Massilia litorea: one gene and its partner. The protein of the gene in region 1 interacts with the protein of each later gene in a pairwise test. Links are inferred from orthologs where the notes say so. Each region holds a gene or a part of one and is shown on either strand. Other genes may lie near its edges.

Evidence for each region.
Region 2: the proteins of lpdA (region 1) and odhB interact in binary tests that used the Escherichia coli proteins (3 or more experiments, as listed by UniProt). The link is inferred for Massilia litorea from one-to-one orthologs.

What each region holds. Positions count from the first base shown.
Region 1 is NZ_CP062941.1:2,332,715-2,335,964, reverse strand. Bases 55-2,986 are described here. They hold lpdA (dihydrolipoyl dehydrogenase), read right to left. Parts: upstream 2,464-2,986; coding sequence 646-2,463; downstream 55-645. Other genes in these bases: aceF (dihydrolipoyllysine-residue acetyltransferase), read right to left, coding at 2,476-2,986; LPB04_RS10330 (NAD(P)-dependent oxidoreductase), read right to left, coding at 55-513. Outside these bases: more of LPB04_RS10330, read right to left, coding at 1-54; more of aceF, read right to left, coding at 2,987-3,250. UniProt on the Escherichia coli protein: Lipoamide dehydrogenase is a component of the glycine cleavage system as well as of the alpha-ketoacid dehydrogenase complexes.
Region 2 is NZ_CP062941.1:2,834,480-2,837,649, reverse strand. The notes cover bases 213-3,064. They hold odhB (2-oxoglutarate dehydrogenase complex dihydrolipoyllysine-residue succinyltransferase), read right to left. Parts: upstream 2,341-3,064; coding sequence 1,084-2,340; downstream 213-1,083. Other genes in these bases: LPB04_RS12635 (2-oxoglutarate dehydrogenase E1 component), read right to left, coding at 2,435-3,064; LPB04_RS12645 (PspC domain-containing protein), read right to left, coding at 676-1,014; lpdA (dihydrolipoyl dehydrogenase), read right to left, coding at 213-660. In the rest of the region: more of lpdA, read right to left, coding at 1-212; more of LPB04_RS12635, read right to left, coding at 3,065-3,170. UniProt on the Escherichia coli protein: E2 component of the 2-oxoglutarate dehydrogenase (OGDH) complex which catalyzes the second step in the conversion of 2-oxoglutarate to succinyl-CoA and CO(2).

The DNA of each region.
Region 1 (3,250 bases):
GCCGAGTTTGACCGCATTCGCCTGTTCGGGCGCCGTGCCGAAACGCCAGGTCTTCTGCCCCATCAGGTCGAACAGCGGCTGCACGCGCGCGATCGCCTCGTCCGGACCGGCCGCCACGATATTGAGCTTGCCGGCGGCCGCCACGTCGACCCGGCCGAGCACAGGCGCCCCGATATAGCCGACGCCGCGCGCGGCATGCAGCGCTGCCATCTCGCGCGCGAAGGCCACCGACACCGTCGCCATGTTCACGTGAATGCTGCCCGGCGCCAGCGCGTCCAGGGCGCCGTCGTCCAGCAGCACGGCGCGGGTCGATGCGTCGTCCGCCAGCATCGTGAACAGCACGTCCACGGCCGCCGCCTCGGCCGGGCTGGCGGCTACCTGCGCACCCTGGGCGGCCAGTTCCTGCACAGGTCCAGCGCCGCGGTTCCATACGCGCAGCGGCTGCCCCGAGCGCAACAGGTTGGCTGCCATCCCGCGTCCCATTGCGCCGAGTCCGATAAATCCGATATTCATGCCTGCTCCTTGTCGAGTGTGCCGCCCTGTGGCTGATCCGGTCATTGAAACAGCAATCCGGAAAATGCGGCGCGAAAAAAAACCGGGACCTCGCGGTCCCGGCTTCGGTCTGGCTCACAGCCGTTCGGCAGCTCAGCGCTTGCGTGCCGGCGGCAGGTCGGTGCAGACGCCCTTGTAGACTTCGGCGGCCATGCCGATCGACTCGCCCAGCGTCGGGTGCGGGTGGATGGTCTTGCCGATGTCGACGCCGTCGGCGCCCATCTCGATCGCCAGCGCGATTTCGCCGATCATGTCGCCGGCATTCGTGCCGACGATGGTGCCGCCGATGATGCGACCGGTCTCGGTGTCGAACAGCAGCTTGGTGAAGCCTTCGTCGCGGCCGTTGGCGACCGCGCGGCCGCTCGCGTTCCACGGGAAGTGGCCCTTCTCGACCTTGATGCCCTTCTGCTTGGCTTCGTCTTCCGTGAGGCCGGCCCATGCCACTTCCGGATCGGTGTAGGCGACCGACGGAATGACTTTCGCATCGAAGTATGCCTTCTCGCCGTGCGCCGCTTCCGCCGCGACGTGCGCTTCGTGCACCGCCTTGTGCGCCAGCATCGGCTGGCCCACCAGGTCGCCAATGGCGAAGATATGCGGCACGTTGGTGCGCATCTGGCCGTCCACGCCGATGAAGCCGCGGTCGGTCACCGCCACGCCGGCCTTCTCGGCGGCGATTTTTTTACCGTTCGGGCTGCGGCCGACGGCCACCAGCACCAGGTCGTACAGCTGCGGTTCCGGCGCGGTGGCGCCGGCTTCCGCCGCTTCGAAGCTGACCTTGATGCCTTCAGGGAGGGCCTCCACGCCGACGGTCTTCGTCTTGAGCATGATGTTGTCGAAGCGGTGCGCGTTGTACTTCTGCCAGACTTTCACCGCCTCGCGGTCCGCGCCCTGCATCAGGCCATCCATCATCTCGACGACGTCGATGCGTGCACCGAGGGTCGAGTAGACGGTTGCCATTTCCAGGCCGATGATGCCGCCGCCGATGACCAGCATCTTCTTCGGTACCTGGCGCAGTTCCAGCGCGCCGGTCGAGTCGACGATGCGCGGGTCTTCCGGCACGAAAGGCAGTTTTACCACGCTCGATCCGGCGGCGATGATCGCTTTCGCGAACTTCACCACCTTCTTCGCGCCGTCGGCAGCGGTGACTTCGATGTGGTTCGGGCTCAGGAACTGGCCCACGCCCTGCACCACATTCACCTTGCGCGCCTTGGCCATGAAGGAGAGGCCGCCGGTCATCTTCTTGATGACGCCGTCCTTGTAGCCGCGCAGCTTGTCGATGTCGACGCTTGGTGCGGCAAAGCTCACGCCCAGGTCGGCCATGTGCGCGGTCTCGTCCATGATGTGCGCCACGTGCAGCAGTGCCTTGGACGGAATGCAGCCCACGTTCAGGCAGACGCCGCCCAAGGTCGCGTACTTCTCGACCAGCACCGTGTTCATGCCGAGGTCGGCGGAACGGAAAGCGGCCGAATAGCCGCCGGGACCGGCGCCCAGCACCATCATTTCGCATTCGATGTCGACCTGGCCGCTGTAGCTGGCGGCGCCCGGAACGGGCGCGCTCGCGGGAGCGGCGGCGTCAGCCTTGTGCGCTGGCGCATACGAATCGGTCGGTGCGGCAGCGGCGGTCGGCGCAGCTGCAGGCGCAGCGGCCGGAGCAGCAGGTGCAGCAGCCCCGGCCCCCTCTTCGAGCATCAGCAGCAGCGAACCTTCGTTCACCTTGTCGCCCACCTTGACCGACAGTTCCTTGACCACGCCGGCGTGGGTCGACGGGATTTCCATCGAGGCCTTGTCGGATTCCACGGTGACCAGCGACTGGTCGACCTTGATCGTGTCGCCGGGCTTGACCATCAGTTCGATGATTTCGACGTCCTTGAAATCGCCGATGTTCGGGACTTTTACTTCAACAGTGCTCATTCTCGGCGCTCCTTACAGAAGGGTCTTGCGCAGGTCGGCCAGCACTTCGGCCAGGTAGGCGGCGAAGCGCGCGGCGCCGGCGCCATCGATCACGCGGTGGTCGTAGGACAGCGACAGCGGCAGCATCAGGCGCGGCTGGAAAGTGGAACCATCCCAGACCGGCTTCATGGCCGACTTCGACAGGCCGAGGATCGCCAGTTCAGGCGCATTGATGATCGGCGTGAAGGCGGTGCCGCCAATGCCGCCGAGCGACGAAATGGTGAAGGTCGCGCCCTGCATGTTCGCAGGCGACAGCTTGCCGTCGCGTGCCTGTGCCGAAAGCTCGCCCATTTCGGTGGCGATCTGCGACACGGTCTTCTTGTCGGCATCCTTCACGACCGGAACCACCAGGCCGTTCGGGGTGTCGGCCGCGAAGCCGATGTTGTAGTACTGCTTGAGGATCAGGCTGGCGCCGTCTCCGCTCAGCGAGGCATTAAATTGCGGGAATTTCTTCAGCGCGGCGACCGAGGCCTTGATCACGAATGCCAGCATGGTCAGTTTCACCGCCGACTTCTGCTTCGCCAATGCCGCGTTCGAATCGACGCGGAACTGTTCCAGGTCCGTCACGTCCGCTTCGTCGAAGGTCGTCACGTGCGGGATCATGACCCAGTTGCGGTGCAGGTTCGGGCCGGAGATCTTCTTGATGCGCGACAGCGGCAGCAGTTCGGTCGGGCCGAACTTCGAGAAGTCGAGCGACGGCCATGGCAGCAGGTCGAGACCGACGCCGGTGCCGCCCTTCGCTGGCGCA
Region 2 (3,170 bases), 500 kb from region 1 along the record:
GAAGGTCGGCAGGCCTTCCAGCACGGTGACGTCGGCACCGACGCGGCGCCATACCGAACCCATTTCCAGGCCGATGACGCCGGCGCCGATCACGCCCAGCTTCGATGGAACCGCATCGATGGCCAGGGCGCCGGTGTTCGACAGGATCAGCTTCTCGTCGAATTCCGCGCCCGGCAGCTGGCGTGCGTTCGAGCCGGTGGCGACGACGACGTTCTTCGCCGTCAGCGTGTCAGTCGTTGGACCGGTCACGTTGATGGTGTAGCCGCCTTCGGCCTTGCCGGCGAAGGCGCCGCGGCCGTGGAAGAAGGTGACCTTGTTCTTCTTGAACAGGAACAGGATGCCGTCGTTGTTCTGCTTGACGATGGTGTCCTTGCGCTTGAGCATTTGCGGCAGGTTCAGTTCCAGGCCGGCGACATTGATGCCGTGCTCGGCGAAGGCGTGGCCGGCGTGCTCGAAGTGTTCCGACGATTGCAGCAGCGCTTTCGACGGGATGCAGCCGACGTTGGTGCAGGTGCCGCCTGGAGCCGGCTTGCCTGCCGCGTTGCTCCACTCGTCGATACAGGCCGTCTTGAAGCCGAGCTGGGCTGCGCGGATGGCAGCGATATAGCCGCCAGGGCCGCCGCCGATGACGACGACGTCGAATTGTTTCTCGTTACTCATGAATAGCTTCCTTATTTATTCTTCTGGGACAAAAATCCACATCAGCAGATAAATCACGGCCCCGAACCCGAAGGTGATGGTGAACAGCGCGAACAGGAGGCGCCAGACCCAGGCGTCGATGTTGGTCGCAAGGGCCAGGCCGCCGCAGACGCCACCGAGCCAGCGGTCCACCCGCGAGCGCCGCAGCGCATTGAAGTCGCCGGCGAGCGTGCCGTCGCCCTTGTTCAGGCTGACCTTTTCGCTGCCGGGGGCAGCGCCGGACAGTACCCGCGCCTTGGCCTGTTCAAACTCGGCGGCCGTCAATGCGCCGGCCTGGTGCAGCTCGTGCAGACGCCGGATTTCATCGGAGATCATGGCAGTCCTCCACTAGGGTTCGGCGGACACGCAAGCGCTGGCCTGCGTGTCCGGGCCGTTACAGAGAGATTACAGGTCCAGCAGCAGGCGCGCCGGATCTTCCAGCGCATCCTTCATCGCAACCAGGCCCAGCACGGCTTCGCGGCCGTCGATGATGCGGTGGTCGTAGGACATCGCCAGGTAGTTCATCGGACGGATGACGATCTGGCCGTTTTCGACGACGGCACGGTCCTTGGTCGCGTGCACGCCCAGGATCGCCGACTGTGGCGGGTTGATGATCGGGGTCGACAGCATCGAGCCGAAGGTACCGCCGTTCGAGATCGAGAAGGTACCGCCCGACAGGTCTTCCAGGGTCAGCTTGCCTTCCTTGGCTTTCTGGCCGAATTCGCCGATCTTCTTCTCGATCTCGGCGATCGACATCTGGTCGGCGTTGCGCAGGATCGGCACCACCAGGCCGCGCGGCGAACCGACGGCGATACCGATGTCGAAGTAGCCGTGGTAGACGATGTCGTTACCGTCGACCGAGGCGTTCAGGATCGGGTACTTCTTCAGTGCGGCAACGGCGGCCTTGACGAAGAAGGACATGAAGCCCAGCTTGACGCCGTGCTCTTTCTCGAACTTGTCCTTGTACTTGGCGCGCAGGTCCATCACCGGTGCCATGTTGACTTCGTTGAAGGTCGTCAGGATGGCGTTGGTCGACTGCGATTGCAGCAGGCGCTCGGCGATACGGGCGCGCAGGCGGCTCATCGGCACGCGCTCTTCGGCGCGGTCGCCCAGGTTCGCGACCGGTGCGGCGACCTGTTGAAGCGCCGGCTTGGCGGCTGGTGCCGGTGCTGGAGCGGCGGCAGGCTTGTTGGCGACTGCGGCCAGGGCGTCGCCCTTGGTCACGCGGCCGTCGCGGCCCGAGCCGTCGATGCCGGCGGCGTTCATGTTGTTGTCGGCCAGGATCTTGGCAGCGGCCGGCATGGCGACACCGGACATCGCGCCACCGGTGGCGGCAGGAGCAGCGGCTGGCGTCGAGATCGCTGCGTTCGGCGCGGCCGACGGTACGGCTTTCACTTCCAGCGGGGAGACTTGCGCCGAGGCGTCGGTGTCGATGACGGCGATGACTTCGCCGGCGACGACGGTGGCGCCGTCGGCCTTCAGCAGTTGCACGATCACGCCAGCGCTTGGCGCCGGCAGTTCAAGGACCACCTTGTCGGTTTCGATGTCGATCATGTTTTCGTCGCGGCCGATAGGCTCGCCGACCTTCTTGTGCCACGACAGCAGGGTCGCTTCAGCGACCGATTCCGACAGTTGCGGGACCTTGACTTCGATTTGTGCCATGTAAAACTCCGTTAAATTATTCTGTGATTTTGAAAACACGTTACACACGTTAAACAAACCGGCCGCCTTGGGGCGACCGGTTTGCGGTGTGGACTTATTTGGTCAGGATGAAACCCTTGAGCTTCGAGAACGCCGTGTCCAGCAGTTCCTTCTGCTGCGCCACGTGCTTGTCCGAGTAGCCGACAGCCGGAGCCGCCGAGGCCGGACGGCCGGCATATGCCAGGCGCTGACCTTCGTCCATGTTTTCGAAAATGTTGTGCTGGATCTGGAACCACGGGCCCTGGTTCTGCGGCTCGTCCTGTGCCCACACCACTTCGGTCGCGTTGCTGAACTTCTTCAGTTCGGCGCCGAACGACTTGTGCGGGAACGGGTACATCTGTTCCATGCGGATGATCGCGACATCGTTCACGCCGCGCGTCTTGCGTGCGTTGACCAGGTCGTAATAGACCTTGCCCGAGCAGACGATCACGCGCTTGACCTTCGACGCTTCGATCTTCTCGTCGGTCTCGCCGATCACGGTCTGGAAACCGCCCTTGGTCAGCTCGGTCAGCGACGAACCGGCATCCTTGTTACGCAGCAGCGATTTCGGCGTGAAGATGACCAGCGGCTTGCGGAACTGGCGCACCATCTGGCGGCGCAGCAGGTGGAAGATCTGCGCGGCGGTGGTCGGCTGGACGACTTGCATGTTGTTGTCCGCGCACAGCTGCAGGAAGCGCTCGATACGGCCCGACGAGTGCTCCGGACCCTGGCCTTCATAGCCGTGCGGCAGCATCATGACGAGACCCGAGGCGCGGCCCCACTTCACTTCGCCCGAAGCGATGAACTGGTCG